DNA from 4 places in the Citrobacter sp. CRE-46 genome. Region 3 is predicted to be linked to each of the others. Evidence: predicted binding sites of a transcription regulator. Region 3 holds the regulator's gene; each other region holds the start of a gene.
The links. The regulator LexA, encoded in region 3, represses DNA repair genes until DNA is damaged. The targets are predictions, from matches to a motif close to TNCTGTATGTACATACAGNA.
Positions count from the first base shown of each region.

Region 1: a site for LexA is predicted at 2,500-2,519, ahead of uvrB (excinuclease ABC subunit UvrB). Genes of this name have one in related genera too.
Region 2: a site for LexA is predicted at 2,348-2,367, ahead of AC534G_RS14965 (DinI-like family protein). Genes of this name have one in related genera too.
Region 4: a site for LexA is predicted at 1,780-1,799, ahead of metR (HTH-type transcriptional regulator MetR). Genes of this name have one in related genera too.

Region 1 covers NZ_CM184341.1:3,511,046-3,515,260, reverse strand. Annotated here, with positions in the region: gene bioF (8-amino-7-oxononanoate synthase) at 1-536, shown strand, start outside; gene bioC (malonyl-ACP O-methyltransferase BioC) at 520-1,284, shown strand; gene bioD (dethiobiotin synthase) at 1,277-1,975, shown strand; gene uvrB (excinuclease ABC subunit UvrB) at 2,593-4,215, shown strand, end outside.
Region 2 covers NZ_CM184341.1:3,068,839-3,073,053, forward strand. Annotated here, with positions in the region: gene AC534G_RS14945 (hypothetical protein) at 91-297, opposite strand; partial or broken gene AC534G_RS14950 (CSS-motif domain-containing protein) at 455-981, opposite strand; gene AC534G_RS14955 (hypothetical protein) at 1,219-1,497, shown strand; gene AC534G_RS14960 (cytochrome b) at 1,642-2,181, shown strand; gene AC534G_RS14965 (DinI-like family protein) at 2,382-2,624, shown strand; gene yibB (protein YibB) at 2,810-3,667, shown strand; gene AC534G_RS14975 (YbgA family protein) at 3,798-4,215, opposite strand, start outside.
Region 3 covers NZ_CM184341.1:4,869,658-4,873,872, forward strand. Annotated here, with positions in the region: gene zur (zinc uptake transcriptional repressor Zur) at 1-367, shown strand, start outside; gene AC534G_RS23645 (CsbD family protein) at 409-618, opposite strand; gene dinF (MATE family efflux transporter DinF) at 750-2,075, opposite strand; gene lexA (transcriptional repressor LexA) at 2,207-2,815, opposite strand; gene AC534G_RS23660 (diacylglycerol kinase) at 2,925-3,293, opposite strand; gene plsB (glycerol-3-phosphate 1-O-acyltransferase PlsB) at 3,465-4,215, shown strand, end outside.
Region 4 covers NZ_CM184341.1:5,127,222-5,131,436, forward strand. Annotated here, with positions in the region: gene metE (5-methyltetrahydropteroyltriglutamate--homocysteine S-methyltransferase) at 1-1,595, opposite strand, end outside; gene metR (HTH-type transcriptional regulator MetR) at 1,831-2,784, shown strand; gene AC534G_RS24855 (carboxylate/amino acid/amine transporter) at 2,672-3,571, opposite strand; gene yigL (sugar/pyridoxal phosphate phosphatase YigL) at 3,652-4,215, opposite strand, start outside.

The DNA.
Region 1 (4,215 bases), 1.4 Mb from region 3:
GCGTTGGCGTAACCGGTGAAGAAGGGCGCGGCTCCTGCTGGCGACAGCAGGTGAAACCCGAACTGTTAGTGGTGACGTTTGGCAAAGGATTTGGCGTCAGCGGCGCGGCAATCCTGTGTTCTGACAGCGTGGCCGACTATCTGTTGCAGTTTGCCCGTCATCTGATCTACAGCACCAGTATGCCTCCGGCGCAGGCTCAGGCTCTACGTGCCGCGCTGGCGGTGATCCGCAGCCGTGAAGGTGATGAACGCCGGGAAAAGTTAGCGATGCTAATCCAGCGTTTTCGCGCTGGGGTGAATACGCCGGGCTTAACGCTGGCGAATTCAACCAGTGCTATTCAGCCGCTGATTGTTGGCGATAACCATAAAGCCTTGCAACTGGCGGATACCCTACGGCAACAGGGATGTTGGGTGACAGCAATTCGCCCGCCGACGGTGCCCGCCGGTACGGCCAGATTACGGCTGACGCTGACCCAGGCGCATGAGGTGCAGGATATCGATCGTCTACTGGAGGTGTTGCATGGCGCAGGTCAATAAACGGGCGATTGCCGCCGCGTTTGGCCGCGCGGCCACCCACTATGAGCAACACGCAGAGCTACAGCGTCAAAGTGCCGATGCGTTACTGGCGTTACTGGCGTTACTGGATGGCGGCACGTTCTCGCAGGTATTGGATGCGGGCTGTGGGCCTGGACGTATGAGTCGTTACTGGCGTGAGCAGGGGAGTGAGGTCTGCGCGCTGGATCTGTCGTCGCAAATGCTGGCTGAAGCGCAGCGTCACGATGTCGCCCACCATTATCTGCTGGCGGATATCGAAGACATCCCGCAGGCAACCGCGAGCTTTGACCTGGCCTGGAGTAATCTGGCCGTACAGTGGTGTAGCGACCTGCGCGGCGCGTTAAGCGAGCTTTACCGGGTGGTGCGTCCTGGCGGGACGGTGGCGTTTAGTACCCTGGCGCAGGGGTCGATGCCGGAACTTCGTCAGGCCTGGCAGGCGGTTGACGATCGGGAGCACGCCAACCGTTTTTTGCCCGTGGCGCAACTGGAAAACGCCCTGTATGGCTGGGATGTTGAATACCAGTCTCATGCCGTCACGCTGTGGTTTGATGATGCGCTGAGCGCCATGCGTTCGCTAAAAGGCATTGGCGCGACGCATTTGCATGATGGGCGCGAGCAACGTGTGCTGACGCGCGCTCAGTTGCGCCAGCTACAGTTAGCCTGGCCCTGTCAGCAGGGGAAATATCCGCTGACCTACCATCTTTTTTTAGGAGTGATTCAACGTGGCTAAAACGTATTTTGTCACCGGGACGGACACCGAAGTCGGTAAAACTGTCGCCAGTTGCGCGCTGCTCCAGGCTGCGGGACAAATGGGGTTGCGCGCCGTTGGCTATAAGCCTGTGGCGTCGGGCAGCGAAATGACGGCTGATGGCCTGCGAAACAGCGATGCGTTGGCATTACAGCGCAATAGCGTTGTGACGGCGGACTATGCGGCGATTAATCCCTACTGCTTCGCTGAACCTACCTCGCCGCATATCATCAGCGCCGACGAAGGTCGCCCCATTCTGGCTTCCGTGATGTCTGCAGGGTTACGCACGCTTGAAGCGCAGGCTGACTGGGTACTGGTGGAGGGGGCTGGTGGATGGTTTACGCCGCTTTCGCCAACGCTGAGTTTTTCCGACTGGGTCAAAACAGAACAGTTGCCGGTGATTCTGGTGGTTGGCGTTAAGCTCGGCTGCATCAATCACGCCATTCTGACCGCCCAGGCGGTGCAGCAGGCCGGACTGACGCTTGCCGGATGGGTAGCCAATGATGTGACGCCGCCCGGCAAACGTCATGCTGAATACATGGCGACGCTAAAGCGCGTGATCCCGGCACCTGGGCTGGGGGAAATTCCCTGGCTGGCAGAAGATCCTGAGCAGGCATCGACCGGACGTTATCTCGATCTCAGCATTTTGTCTTTGACGGCATCAGTTGGTTGAGTCGAGACGGGAAATAACGCTGGTCGCTATTGCAGTAGGCGGACAAGAAAATGGTGAAAATGCGAGCAAGATCTCGGCTCTCCCTGGCCGCCTCGTTAGCTGATAAATATCAAAAAATAGCGATAATTTTTTTTTAGCCCAGCGGAAAAGAGAGTCAGGGTGTTTTTGCCAGGCTACAGTCCACACGGGCTGGAAGCAGTTATCCACTATTCCTGTGGATAACCTTGTGTATTAGGGTTAGAAAACACAATGTAAGCGAGAGAAGACGCGGCCTGCGACTAAATTGATGCGAAAGACGGCTTGAGATAATAATCTTTAAATTACAGATAGTTAGATAAAAGCAATGGCTGTCGCAGAAGTGTCATGTGTTGCCATAAAACTTTCATCGGCTGGCTTGACAAATGTTAAAAAAGGCATTGGTTTGGGGATAACACATTTTTGCTGGTGTTTTATCTTGTCCGGGGGCAAATTTTGGCCTGCAGTCACGGCTATTTTGCGGGTGTAACAGAAATATTCTGGCGCGTTACTGTTTTTTCATCCAGTATATTTTACTGGCAAAATATACGACTGCGAGTAAAATTACACACCTGCCCGCCCATTGCTTCAGGTAGCTGCTCATGAGTAAACCGTTCAAACTAAATTCCGCTTTTAAACCCTCTGGCGATCAGCCTGAGGCGATACGTCGCCTGGAAGAAGGTCTGGAGGACGGTCTGGCGCATCAGACGCTGCTGGGGGTGACGGGATCGGGGAAAACATTCACCATCGCGAATGTGATTGCGGACCTACAGCGTCCTACCATGGTGCTGGCGCCTAACAAGACGCTTGCCGCGCAGCTATATGGCGAGATGAAAGAGTTCTTTCCGGAAAACGCGGTGGAATATTTTGTCTCCTACTACGACTATTATCAGCCGGAAGCTTACGTACCGAGTTCTGATACCTTCATCGAGAAGGATGCCTCGGTCAACGAACACATTGAGCAGATGCGTCTGTCGGCGACCAAAGCGCTACTGGAACGTCGGGATGTCGTTGTGGTGGCGTCGGTTTCCGCCATTTATGGTTTGGGCGACCCGGACCTGTATCTTAAAATGATGCTGCATCTGACGGTGGGGATGATCATTGACCAGCGCGCGATCCTGCGTCGTCTGGCGGAGCTGCAATATACCCGTAACGATCAGGCATTCCAGCGCGGTACCTTCCGCGTGCGCGGTGAAGTTATCGACATTTTCCCGGCTGAATCCGACGACATTGCGCTGCGCGTGGAACTATTCGATGAGGAAGTCGAGCGTTTGTCGCTGTTTGACCCGCTTACCGGGCAGGTTGAATCGACCATTTCCCGCTATACCATCTACCCTAAAACGCACTACGTCACGCCGCGCGAACGTATCGTGCAGGCGATGGAAGAAATTAAAGTCGAGCTGGCAGACCGCCGTAAAAATCTGCTGGCGAATAACAAGTTGCTGGAAGAGCAGCGCTTAAGCCAGCGTACACAGTTCGATCTGGAAATGATGAACGAGCTGGGTTATTGCTCGGGGATTGAAAACTATTCCCGCTATCTGTCCGGACGCGGTCCAGGCGAGCCGCCGCCGACGTTGTTTGATTACCTGCCGGCTGATGGTCTGCTGGTAGTGGATGAATCCCACGTCACTATCCCGCAAATTGGCGGTATGTACCGTGGCGACCGGGCGCGTAAAGAGACCCTGGTCGAATACGGATTCCGTTTGCCCTCGGCGCTGGATAACCGTCCGCTTAAATTTGAAGAGTTCGAGGCACTGGCTCCGCAGACCATCTACGTCTCGGCGACGCCGGGGAACTATGAGCTGGAGAAATCCGGTGATGACGTGGTTGATCAGGTAGTACGACCGACTGGCCTGCTGGATCCGGTGATAGAAGTGCGTCCGGTGGCGACGCAGGTTGACGACCTGCTGTCGGAGATCCGCACGCGTGCGGCGATTAACGAACGTGTGCTGGTCACCACGCTTACCAAACGCATGGCGGAAGACCTCACCGAATACCTCGAAGAGCACGGCGAGCGGGTGCGTTATCTGCACTCAGACATCGATACCGTGGAACGTATGGAAATCATTCGTGACCTGCGCCTGGGCGAGTTTGACGTGCTGGTGGGTATCAACCTGTTACGTGAGGGGCTGGACATGCCTGAGGTCTCGCTGGTGGCGATTCTGGACGCAGACAAAGAAGGGTTCCTGCGCTCTGAACGCTCACTTATCCAGACCATCGGTCGC
Region 2 (4,215 bases), 1.8 Mb from region 3:
TAATTGATGGTTAATAATATTGAACATTACTGAGAGATGGTAGTAGCGACTCAATACACGCCTTAATAAAACATAAGAAAAATTAAACAATCAGTACAGAAAAACGCCCTCCTGCATCATTAAGTACATTGCCAAAACAATAGCTCCGGCGATACCGCCTAAAAACAGAACAGCGGCGATTGCTAGTTGGTCGCGGTTTGTGTACTTACCGTTACTGCGCACATCCAATTTTTTCTTATGTACTACTTTCACTCCACGATTTGAATCGCGTGCCCTGGTAAATGCTATATCAGTCATGCTGTTATCCGTTTGCTGTATGTAAAAATGCAAATAACCACCACATGACTAAGGATATATTTTTTGAATAGCGCGATCTGAGATTTATCTCACGATAAAGAAAAACACAGGATTTCTACGGCCAATTCAACCCTATTCTCACTTCCATCAATGAATCAAGTACTTTGTCGCCCACCCGCAACGAATAGGACAGTCCTTTAAATGGGACATTCAATGCGCCCCGGATATGCACACCACTTATTGTGATAATGATGCTACTTGTTTGAAAATGAGTTTAATAAAGCAGAACAGGTATCTCATTCACCGTATTTTGTGCTGGGGCCAACAGCAAATTTGTATCAGGTATGACGGTATTTGCTTCAGCAGGATCCGATTACCAGGCAGTGAGGTGCACCAAACCTTCCCTTGCCGAATAATAATCAACGTTCGTAGATGAGGCCGAAGCGCGGCTTCAGTTCCGAGCTGATATTGGCTCTCCAGATCGCATTTCTTTTCAGCGATGCGCTTAGCTGTATCCGTTGCCTGGAAAGCTTCATTAAGTATGTTATCCATATTTTTCGCGGCATATCGTGCTTCCCCAAGAGCTTCCATCGATGAGGAATACCAAAGCAGCATGTTGAGAATAAAAACGCCGATTACGAACAGACATATCGCAGCAAGTATCGTTAACGGTACTTTGCGCATTCTTATATCCTGTGGCGAAAAATGAACCCGTTAAAGCAGGCATTGACTGAGTCAAGTTTGTCTCTACTGAGCATGGTAGACCGCAACATAAATCGCCATGAAACCAATCACATTTTCTAAATCACATCATAACGTATTGATTAATAGTAAATAATCATTGAGTATTTTCAGTGCAATAGCAGTATTGCAGCGCATTTAATGCGCTATCATATGAAGGCATAACCAGGAGGCGAGCAAATGAAAATATTTATTACTGATAATGACGGAAATCTGATCCCTGTCGATGGAAAAAGCGTCGTCATCGAACTTAATAATGGCAAAACGATTGAGATAGCCGAGGAATACGGCAGAGACAACATTCCGGAAGGGATCAATCTTTGGGGAGGACGGGAACCGTCTCCTTCACTTCCTTTTGAGGAAATCAAAGCCAGAACTGAAAGCCTCGGCGTTTACCCATTAGCAGCCAATGCTCTACACGTTTTCCCGTACAAAATCTCGTCGAAAAATGAATCGTGACAAACTCACAGTGAACACACCAATCAACCATATGATCGAGTTACCCGAAGTAGAAATAACCAAATCCTAATCTCTTAATGAAGATAAGGATTTGTTAAGCTTAATACGATACGGTTGTGGTGGCGCATCATTCGAGGAAAAATAATGAACAGATTCTCAAGACTTCAGATTTACTTGCACTGGCTAACTTTGGTGCTAATCGCGATAACCTATGCCGCAATGGAATTTCGCGGCTGGTTTCCCAAAGGCAGCACTCCCTATCTGTTGATGAAAGAAACACACTATAATGCTGGGGTATTTGTCTGGTGTTTAATGATAATACGTTTAATTCTCAAACATAAGTATGACGATCCAGCTATCATACCTACGCCCCCCCGTTGGCAGAGAATAGCTGCTAAGTTAATGCACATCATGCTCTATGTCTCTTTTCTGGCGCTACCGTTATTAGGTATCTTAACGATGGCTTACGGCGGAAAGAGTTGGTATTTTTTAGGGCTAAACATTCCCGCTTTCTTTCATAGCAACGGTGAAATAAAGGCCATCGTAAAAACTATTCATGAAACTTTGGCAAATGTAGGGTATTTCCTGATTGCAGCCCATGCTGGCGCGGCATTATTTCATCACGCCATACAGAAGGACAATACCCTGTTGCGAATGATGCCTGAGCATAAACACCTGAAATAATAATCTTAGAAACATAGGCACTAAAACACCAAGAAAGCATTAGTTTATTTATGAGTCATCATAATGCTTATGTTTCTTTCTCTCTCCTCATTACATTATCATCACCAGGCGACGTCAATTCGTATTGACGTCGCCCCTTGTATATCAGATAAAAACACAGTATAAGCACTGTATGTTTATACAGATAAAGGCAAGTAACAATGTTCGTGGAACTCGTTTATGACAAAAGGAATTTTGATGGTCTGCCAAGCGCAAAAGAGATCATTCTGGGCGAATTGAGAAAGAGAGTACAGCGAATCTTTCCAGATGCTGATGTCCGGGTTAAACCGATGCTGACTCTACCAGCGATCAACACTGACGCCAGTAAGCACGAGAAAGAACAGATTAGTCGCACTGTTCAGGAAATGTTTGAAGAAGCCGATATGTGGCTGCTTTCAGATTAAACGCCTTAATTCACTGCCGGAGAAGTACAATCTGCGCGGTTGGTAACAATTATTTATCATTTTACATAGCACATTATGCTTCCTGCTTCATATTGATACTGTTAGAATACCGTATTATTACAGATATCAAAAATATATTTCCCATAATCAAATGGTTATTGGATTGAAAAACGGACTACATAGAAATGAATTCATCTATTACCATCGTTACAGCATTTTTCGATATAGGACGCGGGAACTGGACGAGTGATAAAGGTTTCTCCCCTCATCTAGAGAGAACATCTGATACCTACATCAATTATTTTAAAAACTTGTCTGAGTTAGATAATGACATGGTTATATTTACATCCTGCGATCTTAAACCAAAAATAGAAAAAATTAGAAATGGTAAACGTACTGTTGTAATCCCCTTAGATATTAATAAAAAATTCCAACACATTAAAAACAGGATTTCTCAGATCCAGAGAAATGATGAGTTTAGAAATAAGCTTGAAACTCGCCAACTAATAAACCCTGAATACTGGTCCTCAGACTACGTACTAGTTTGCAACCTGAAGACATATTTTGTAAATAAGGCAATAGAGTTAAACCTTGTAAATAATAATATGGTTGCATGGGTTGATTTTGGTTACTGTCGTAATGCGCAAGTAATAGATGGATTATCTCGCTGGAATTATCGTTTTGACGTCAACAAAGTTAACTTATTCACAGTAAAAAAAGGGTTAACTGTCAAAACGCTTCATCAGGTTTTCGATCACATGATTAATAATCGCTCTTATATTATTGGCGGTGCCATTGTTGCAACACAAAATAAATGGAAAGAATTTTATGAATTGGTTTGTCAGTGCCAAATGACAACGCTTAAAAACAATATTGTGGATGATGATCAGGGTATTTTTATAATGTGCTACCATTATAAACCTCAATTAATCAAACTAAATCATCTCGGTAAAAACCAATGGTTCAATTTGTTTAAACTGTATGGCAGGAATGATTTTGTTTCTTTTTCACGAAGGTTAAAAGTAACACTTATCGGGAAATAAGATTAAATTGTAGACATACACAATACCGATAAAGGTAAAGCTGACGTCTACTATGAGCGAAGAGCGGTAATTAAAGATTTCGAACACGACATAAATTATCACTCTGCTCGGTTCTGTTTATCAGTCATGATCAATTAACATTCAGTCGCAATGCTAATTCTTGCGGGTAGGGATCAAAGTAATTCTGCGTCAGCAGATAATCGTCCGGGTATTCCGCCAGATAATGTTTCAGCAACGTCATCGGGGCCAGGATGGGCAGTAGTCCTGCGCGGTAATGAAGGATCACCTCGCGCAACTCGCCGCGCTGACGCATTGTTAATTGATTACGGAAGTACCCCTGAATGTGCATAAGCACGTTTGTGTGGTTTTTACGTGAGGCGGGTTTCTTCAGAATTGTCACTAAATTATCCCGGTAGACCGCAAAGAAAGCCTCCAGATCCTCCCATTCATGCAGTGATGCGACAAATGGGCCAATTTGCCTGTATCCGGCCTGATGGTGAGCCAGCAATTGCAATTTATAACGGCTATGAAAATCCAGTAGAGCCCGC
Region 3 (4,215 bases):
ACGGGAAACCGAGCCGCAGGCCAAGCCACCGACCGTTTATCGTGCGCTCGATTTTCTGCTGGAACAAGGTTTTGTACATAAAGTGGAATCGACCAACAGCTACGTGCTGTGTCACCTGTTCGATCAACCGACCCACAGTTCTGCGATGTTTATTTGCGATCGCTGTGGCGTGGTAAAAGAAGAGTGTGCGGAAGGTGTGGAAGACATCATGCATATGCTGGCGGCAAAAATGGGTTTTGCTCTGCGGCATAACGTGATTGAAGCTCACGGGCTGTGCCCGGCATGCGTGGAGGTTGAAGCCTGTCGCCATCCAGGCGAATGTCAGCATGACCACTCAATTCTGGTGAAAAAGAAAGTCGGTCGCTAAGCCAGAGAGCGTACATCCTTGTACTCTCAGGAGGGGACTAATTACCAGCGGTAATCGTTGCGGGTTTCCCAGTCAGTGACTTCTTTCTCCGCCTGATCTTTTGCATAACCGTAACGCTCCTGGACTTTACCGACCAGTTGGTCACGTTTGCCTTCAATGACCGTCATATCATCGTCGGTCAGTTTGCCCCATTGCTCTTTCACTTTACCTTTGAACTGTTTCCAGTTGCCGCCGACTTCGTCTTTATTCATCATCAAATCCTCATCGTTAGGTTGTGAATAGCCAGAGTATCTCGTCCAACTCCGCTATCTTTTCTGCTGGACGTGAGAATAAGTGTAGTCACTGATTCGGCATTCGATTCACTATTCAGAATTTTTAACCGTCAGGCTTCAACGAACCACGTCCCGTTGCGCCAGTGACGTCGCCAGATAAAGGCCAGTGAAAGCCCGCGCAGGGCGAGAAACACAGTGAGTGCCAGCCACAAACCGTGGTTACCCAGCAGCGGTAAAGCCAGTAACGTTAATGCGAATCCCGCGGCGGCAACGGCCATGCTGTTGCGCATTTCTGCAGCCCGTGTTGCGCCGATAAACATACCGTCCAGCAAATAACACCAGACGCCAACCAGCGGCAAAATCACCTGCCAGATAAGATAACGATCGGCCAGCAGTTGAATCTGCGGGAGCGAGGTCAGCAACGCTATAATGTGCTCGCCAAACAGGGCATAAACCAGCGAAAACAGAATCGCCACAAGACCGGACTGTCGGCAGGCTGCGCGCCAGACATCCAGTAACTGGCTGCCATCCCGTGCGCCATAGGCCTGACCAGAATGCGCTTCAACGGCGTAGGCAAACCCGTCCAGCGCGTAGGCGGTAAAGGTCAGCAGGGTCATCAGAACGGCATTTACCGCAATGATATCGCTCCCCAGGCGCGCGCCCAGCACCGTAATGGCACCGAAACAGAGCTGTAGCAACAGCGAGCGCAGCATGATGTCGCGGTTAAGCGCCAGTAAGCGGCGGAAATTGCCACGCCAGGCCTGTTTCAACATTGCCAGCGAAATTCCGCGCATATGCAGGACTTTGCGTACCATTAACAGACCGATCAGCAAGGTGGCATATTCGGCGGTGACCGTCGCCAGCGCCGCGCCCTGCACGTTCATATGCAGGCCCATCACCAGCCATAAATCGAGCACAATATTGAGAACATTACCGACAATCAGCAGGATAACCGGCGCCCGTGCATACTGAACGCCAAGCAGCCAGCCGAGCAGTACCAGATTCGCCAGCGAGGCGGGGGCGCTTAACCAACGGATTTCCAGGAAACGTCGGGCCTGCTCCAGTACGGCTTCACTGCCGCCGACAATATGCAGAGCCAGATCGATAATCGGCGTCCGAAACAGTGCGATAAGCAGCCCCGCCCCCAGCGCCAGCATTAGCGGCTGCACCAGCGCACGCGCCAGTGCCTGCGGATTTTTCGCGCCAAATGCCTGGGCGGTAAGACCTGTGGTGCTCATGCGTAAAAAAAGCAGCAACATAAAGAGAAAACTGGTCGCGGTGGCGCCAACGGCAACGCCGCCAAGATAGACCGGACTATCCAGATGACCAATGACCGCGGTATCGACCAATCCCAGCAAGGGAACGGTGATATTGGAGAAGATCATCGGTAAGGCAAGACGCCAGAGTGCTTTGTCGGAGGAGGTAAAGAAAGGCATGAAATAGAGCCTGAAAAGAAGTTAGAGGTACTGGAAGATGTTGCCCTGGCCCGGTAAGCGCAGTGCCACCGGGCGAGTTGCCGGATGGCGACGCAAACGTCTTATCCGGCCTACAGGGACTCAACAGAGTATTACAGCCATTCCCCGTTACGAATGACGCCTACCGCCAGCCCTTCAATAGTGAAGTTTTGCTCGCGCAGGTCGACCACAATGGGTTTGAATTCGCTGTTTTCTGGCAGGAGTTCAACCTTGTTGCCCTGTTTTTTCAGGCGCTTCACCGTCACTTCGTCGTCAATGCGCGCGACAACAACCTGACCGTTACGCACATCCTGTGTTTTATGCACGGCCAGCAAATCACCGTCCATAATCCCGATGTCTTTCATCGACATACCGCTGACGCGCAGCAGAAAATCGGCGTTCGGTTTGAACAGTGAAGGATCGACCTGATAATGGCCTTCGATGTGTTGCTGCGCCAGAAGTGGCTCACCTGCCGCAACGCGCCCGACAAGCGGTAAACCTTCTTCTTCTTCCTGCAACAGACGAATACCACGCGATGCGCCGGATACAATTTCCAGCACGCCTTTACGCGCCAGCGCTTTCAGATGTTCTTCAGCAGCGTTTGGGGAACGGAACCCCAAACGCTGCGCGATCTCCGCACGCGTCGGTGGCATACCTGTCTGGCTAATGTGATCTCTAATAAGATCAAACACCTCTTGCTGCCTGGCCGTTAACGCTTTCATTCCGCCCCCTGGGTGTATATACAGTTATGCTGTGAGTATATACAGCTAAAGGTGATTTTGGAACCGCAAACTGCACAAAAAACAGGAGAATGATGAAGTTGTGGAATCTTTATCGCAAATGCGACCACAACAGGATGCCCCAGGTGATCAGGGCGACAAAAATCGACAGCAATACCGCCGCCGACCCCATGTCTTTCGCACGACCAGACAGTTCGTGGTACTCGGAACCGATACGATCAACCACCGCCTCTATCGCACTGTTAAGAATTTCAACGATCATCACCAGCATCACGGAACCAATCAGCAACACGCGCGTAATGGCGTCGACGTCCAGCCAGCAGGCGATGGCAACGCCTAGCAGAACGGCAACGCTTTCCTGACGAAATGCCGCCTCATTAATCCATGCGGCGCGAAAACCTTTCCAGGAATAGCCTGCAGCTTTGATAATTCGGGTGAATCCAGTGGTATTATTGGCCATCAAAAAGAACCTTTTTACATTATTAGCGTCAATGTCATTGTAACGTTACCCCGTTTGTTTCAGGGTGTGGCAAAGCAGCGCGAAGTATGACCGGATACACCAGAAATTCACTAAACTTTCTGATATCCTTGCAGCGCATTTGCATTATTAACCAGAGGCTTTACATCGTTTATGTCCGGCTGGCCACGAATTTACTACAAATTACTGAATTTACCATTAAGCGTACTGGTAAAAAGCAAGTCTATTCCGGCGGAACCCGCACCGGAATTGGGGCTCGATACTTCTCGCCCCATTATGTACGTCCTACCGTACAACTCCAAAGCAGACTTGCTGACGCTGCGCGCCCAATGTCTGGCGCACGATCTCCCGGATCCCCTGGAACCGCTGGAGATAGACGGAACTCTACTGCCGCGCTACGTGTTTATTCACGGCGGCCCACGTGTCTTCACCTATTACACGCCAAAAGAAGAGTCTATTAAGCTATTCCATAACTATCTCGACTTGCATCGCAGCAATCCAGACCTGGATGTGCAGATGGTGCCGGTTTCGGTGATGTTTGGCCGTGCGCCCGGGCGCGAAAAAGGCGAGGTCAACCCGCCGCTGCGTATGCTGAACGGCGTACAAAAATTCTTTGCTGTGTCCTGGCTGGGTCGCGACAGCTTTGTCCGCTTCTCCCCGTCGGTTTCCCTGCGTCGTATGGCGGATGAACACGGTACAGATAAAATTATCGCCCAGAAATTGGCGCGCGTAGCGCGTATGCACTTTGCACGCCAGCGCCTGGCCGCAGTCGGTCCGCGCCTCCCTGCCCGACAGGATCTGTTTAACAAGCTGTTGGCCTCAAAAGCTATCGCGCGCGCGGTAGAAGATGAAGCGCGCAGTAAAAAAATCTCCCACGAAAAAGCGCAGCAAAATGCGATAGCGC
Region 4 (4,215 bases), 260 kb from region 3:
ATCGCTTCCGGGCGGCTGACGTCGCCAATTACCACCGGCGGCTTCACGCAGCGAGAACCATAGCTCTGCACCCAACCGTTCTGGGTAAAGACAAAACCATCCAGATGCTCGCCAAAGTATTCCACCATGTCATTACGCTCGGCTTCACCGTGCACCAGCACATCGAGGCCCAGACGTTCCTGTTCAACGATCGCCTGTTTTATATGTTCGGCGATACCGGTGCGGTAGTGACCAGCATCCAGGTTGCCCTTTTTGAAATCCAGCCGCAGACCGCGAATTTCGGTGGTTTGCGGGAATGAACCGATCGTAGTGGTCGGCCATGCCGGTAGATTAAAGCGGGCACGCTGCGCCTCGGCGCGAACCGGGTAAGCGTTGGCGCGCTGGCTGTCTTGCGCGGTGATCGCCGCCAGACGTTTTTCCACTGCGGCGTTGTGTACGCGGGTAGAGTGACGACGCGCCTGGATCGGTGCGCTCCATTCCACAATTGCCGCCGTATCGCCGCTGTTCAGGGCATCGCGCAGCAGCGCCAGCTCGCCGCACTTTTGCAGCGCGAAGGCAAACCAGCTCTTCACTTCGGCATCAAGGCGGGTTTCCACACTGAGATCGATTGGGCTGTGCAGCAGAGAGCAGGAAGAAGCCACCCACAGAGCACGTTTCCCGACGATGTCTTTAATTTGCGCATATTTTTCGCTGAGATCGGCGCGCCAGACGTTACGACCGTTTACCAAACCGGCTGACAGCAGCCAGTCGGCAGGCAGGCGTTGGTGCAGCCCGGCAACGTCATCTTTGCCATGAACGAAATCAACGTGCAGACCCTGCACCGGCAGCGCGGTAATGGTATCCAGGTTCGGCGTTACGCCTTCAAAATAAGTGGTCAGCAGTAATTTTACCTGCCCTGCCAGCGCGTCATACGCGGGTTTGAAGGCGTTCAGCCAAACCTGCGGCAGCTCCAGTACCAGCGCGGGTTCATCAATCTGTACCCACTCAATACCGCGTTTCGCCAGCTCGGCCAGCACCTGCTGGTAAACCGGCAGAATGTCGTTGAGCAGGGTCAGGCGATCAAACTGTTCGCCCTTCACTTTCCCCAGCCACAGGTAAGTTACCGGCCCAAGCAGTACAGGCTTCACCTTGTGGCCGAGCGCCAGCGCTTCGTCCACTTCATCCAGCAGTTGGGTCCAGGTCAGTTTGAACTGCTGACCTTTGGTGAACTCCGGCACCATGTAGTGATAGTTGGTGTTAAACCATTTGGTCATTTCTGCCGCCGCCGCTGGCTCGCCCGTCGGGGCGCGACCACGACCAATGCGGAATAAGGTATCGATATCAACCGAGCCGTCTTTATTTTGATGACGCGCTGGAACGTTACCGAGCAGCAGGCTGGTGGTTAGCACGTGATCGTACCAGGCAAAATCGCCCACCGGCAGCAGGTCAATGCCCGCCTGCTTCTGCTGATCCCAGTGGCGGGCGCGTAGCTCGCGGCCAACGGCCAGCAATTCCTCACGGGAAGAATTTCCCGCCCAGTAGCTTTCTTGCGCTTTTTTCAGCTCGCGACGCAGGCCAACGCGAGGGAAACCGAGGGTGTGATTCAATATTGTCATTTTTCTTCCTCTAATTATATGTAAATCCTATGGATTTTGAATTTAGGGAAGGCGGCAAGTTTGCTCATCCCCAGGAGCTTACTGAAGTAAGTGACTGGGGTGAGGAAACGAAGCCAACGCACCATAAATTTAAAAGACGAAGGATTTTAGCCATCCAGATGTTTACACATCCATAATTGGCGGTTACTGTATATTCCTCAAGCGCAATTTGTTCATGCCGAAGTGAAGGACTTTCATGATCGAGATTAAACACCTGAAAACGCTCCAGGCGTTGCGGAATAGTGGTTCGCTGGCAGCCGCAGCGGCGACGTTGCATCAGACCCAATCCGCCCTTTCTCACCAGTTCAGCGATCTGGAGCAACGCCTCGGCTTTCGTCTTTTTATCCGTAAAAGTCAGCCTCTGCGCTTTACGCCGCAGGGCGAAATTTTGCTGCAGTTGGCAAACCAGGTGTTGCCGCAAATCGGTCGCGCGCTGCAGGCCTGCAACGAACCGCAGCAAACCCGGCTACGCATCGCGATTGAATGCCACAGCTGTATCCAATGGCTGACGCCCGCGCTGGAGAATTTTCGTGCCAACTGGCCGCAGGTGGAAATGGACTTTAAATCCGGCGTGACGTTCGATCCGCAACCTGCGCTACAGCAGGATGAATTGGATCTGGTGTTGACCTCCGACATTCTGCCGCGCAGCGGATTGCACTACTCGCCGATGTTTGATTTTGAAGTACGCCTGGTCCTGGCGCCGGACCATCCGCTGGCCAGCAAAACGCAAATCACCCCGGAGGATTTAGCCAGCGAGACGCTGCTTATTTATCCGGTACAACGGAGTCGGCTGGATGTCTGGCGGCATTTCCTGCAGCCTGCGGGCGTTAGCCCGTCGCTGAAGAGCGTGGATAACACCCTGCTGCTGATTCAGATGGTTGCAGCCAAAATGGGTATCGCGGCTTTACCACACTGGGTGGTGGAGAGTTTTGAGCGCCAGGGTCTGGTGGTAACCAAAACCCTGGGTGATGGATTGTGGAGCCGACTGTACGCCGCCGTGCGCGATGGCGAGCAACGGCAGCCGGTCACGGAAGCGTTTATTCGCTCAGCGCGGAATCACGCCTGCGATCACCTACCGTTTGTGCGGAGTGCGGAACGACCCACTTTCGATGTACCCACAGTGAGGCCACTATCACAGCCGCACCAATGATGAAGCTCGGCCAGTGAGGCTGTTGATGCCAGATAGCCAGGTTAACCAGCAGCCCGGCCGGCACATGCATATTGTTCATGATGCCCAGCGTACCCGCATCCACCTGCGTCGCGCCATAGTTCCACATAAAGTAACCGATGCCGGAGGCCGCCACGCCAAGAAACACCAGGATGCCCCACTGTAGCGTAGTTGCAGGCATTTTCTGCGCGTTACCCAGCATGAACCAGGCCACTATCGCCACCATAAATGCCCCCATGTAAAACCAGGCGAAGGCGTTGTGCTGCGGCATTGGCCGTGTTTCCATCAGACGCTTGTAGCCCACCATGCCAATGGCAAAGCTGATATTGGATAGCTGTACCAGCAGCAGGCCGGTCCAGAAGTGGCTGGTCACCTGGTCGTAACGAATGATCCCCGCACCGATCACCGCCAGCAACGCACTGAAGGCGTAACTCCAGCGCAGACGACGTCCGCTCATGAGATCATAAATCAGCGTAATGTAGAGCGGCGTCAGTACGGTAAAGAGCAGCAGTTCTGAAACCGTCAGGTACAGATAGGCGTGAAAACTCAGCATATACATAATGCCAAGCTGCATGGCCCCTACCAGCATATACAGCGCGATCGTTTTTACGCTGTGCCCACGGGTGCGTAAAAATGGCAGGAACACCAGCGCCGCCAGCCCAACACGCACCAGCACCGCAAAATAGCTATCGACATGACCGGCAAGGTACTCGCCAAACAGGCTAAAGGAAAAGGCCCACAGAATTGTGGTAATGATGAGTAACGCCACAATGGATGTCTCTTAACAAAAGGTACACCCATTGTAGCGAAGTTTTTAGTTGACAACTGGTCAACTAACAAACGATGACGTTACTGCAAAAAGAGTTTACGCAGATAGTGCGGCACGGCATCATCGGCGTTGAGTCCAATCACGTCCAGTTCCGGATGAAGATCTTTCAGGCGTTGGTGCGCGTTGCCCATGATGCAGCCTTTACCAGCCATGGAGAGCATTTCCGCATCGTTCATGCCATCGCCGAAAGCGATGCAGTCCTGCAGGCTGTAGCCCATCGCTTTCGCCACCGCTTCCAGCGCATGACCTTTCGACACGCCGCCAGCCATAACTTCCAGACAGGTAAGCGTAGAGAAGCTGACGTTGACGCGATCGCCCCAGCGGGCGTTAATCGCCTGCTCCAGCGGCAGCAGTCTTTCATGAGAATCGGTGGTAAAAAACACTTTGCTGACGCCTTCAGGCTCCAGTAGCGCAGGTTCAAACAGAGAATAGTTAAATACCGCTTCTTTAAAGAAGCGCATTTCGTCCGGGCGATGTCGATTCATAAACCATTCATCATCACGATAAACGTTGGTTACGATGTCCGGATTTGCATTTACCACGCCGAACAGGTCGCTGGCAATGTCGCGATCCAGGTTATGGGT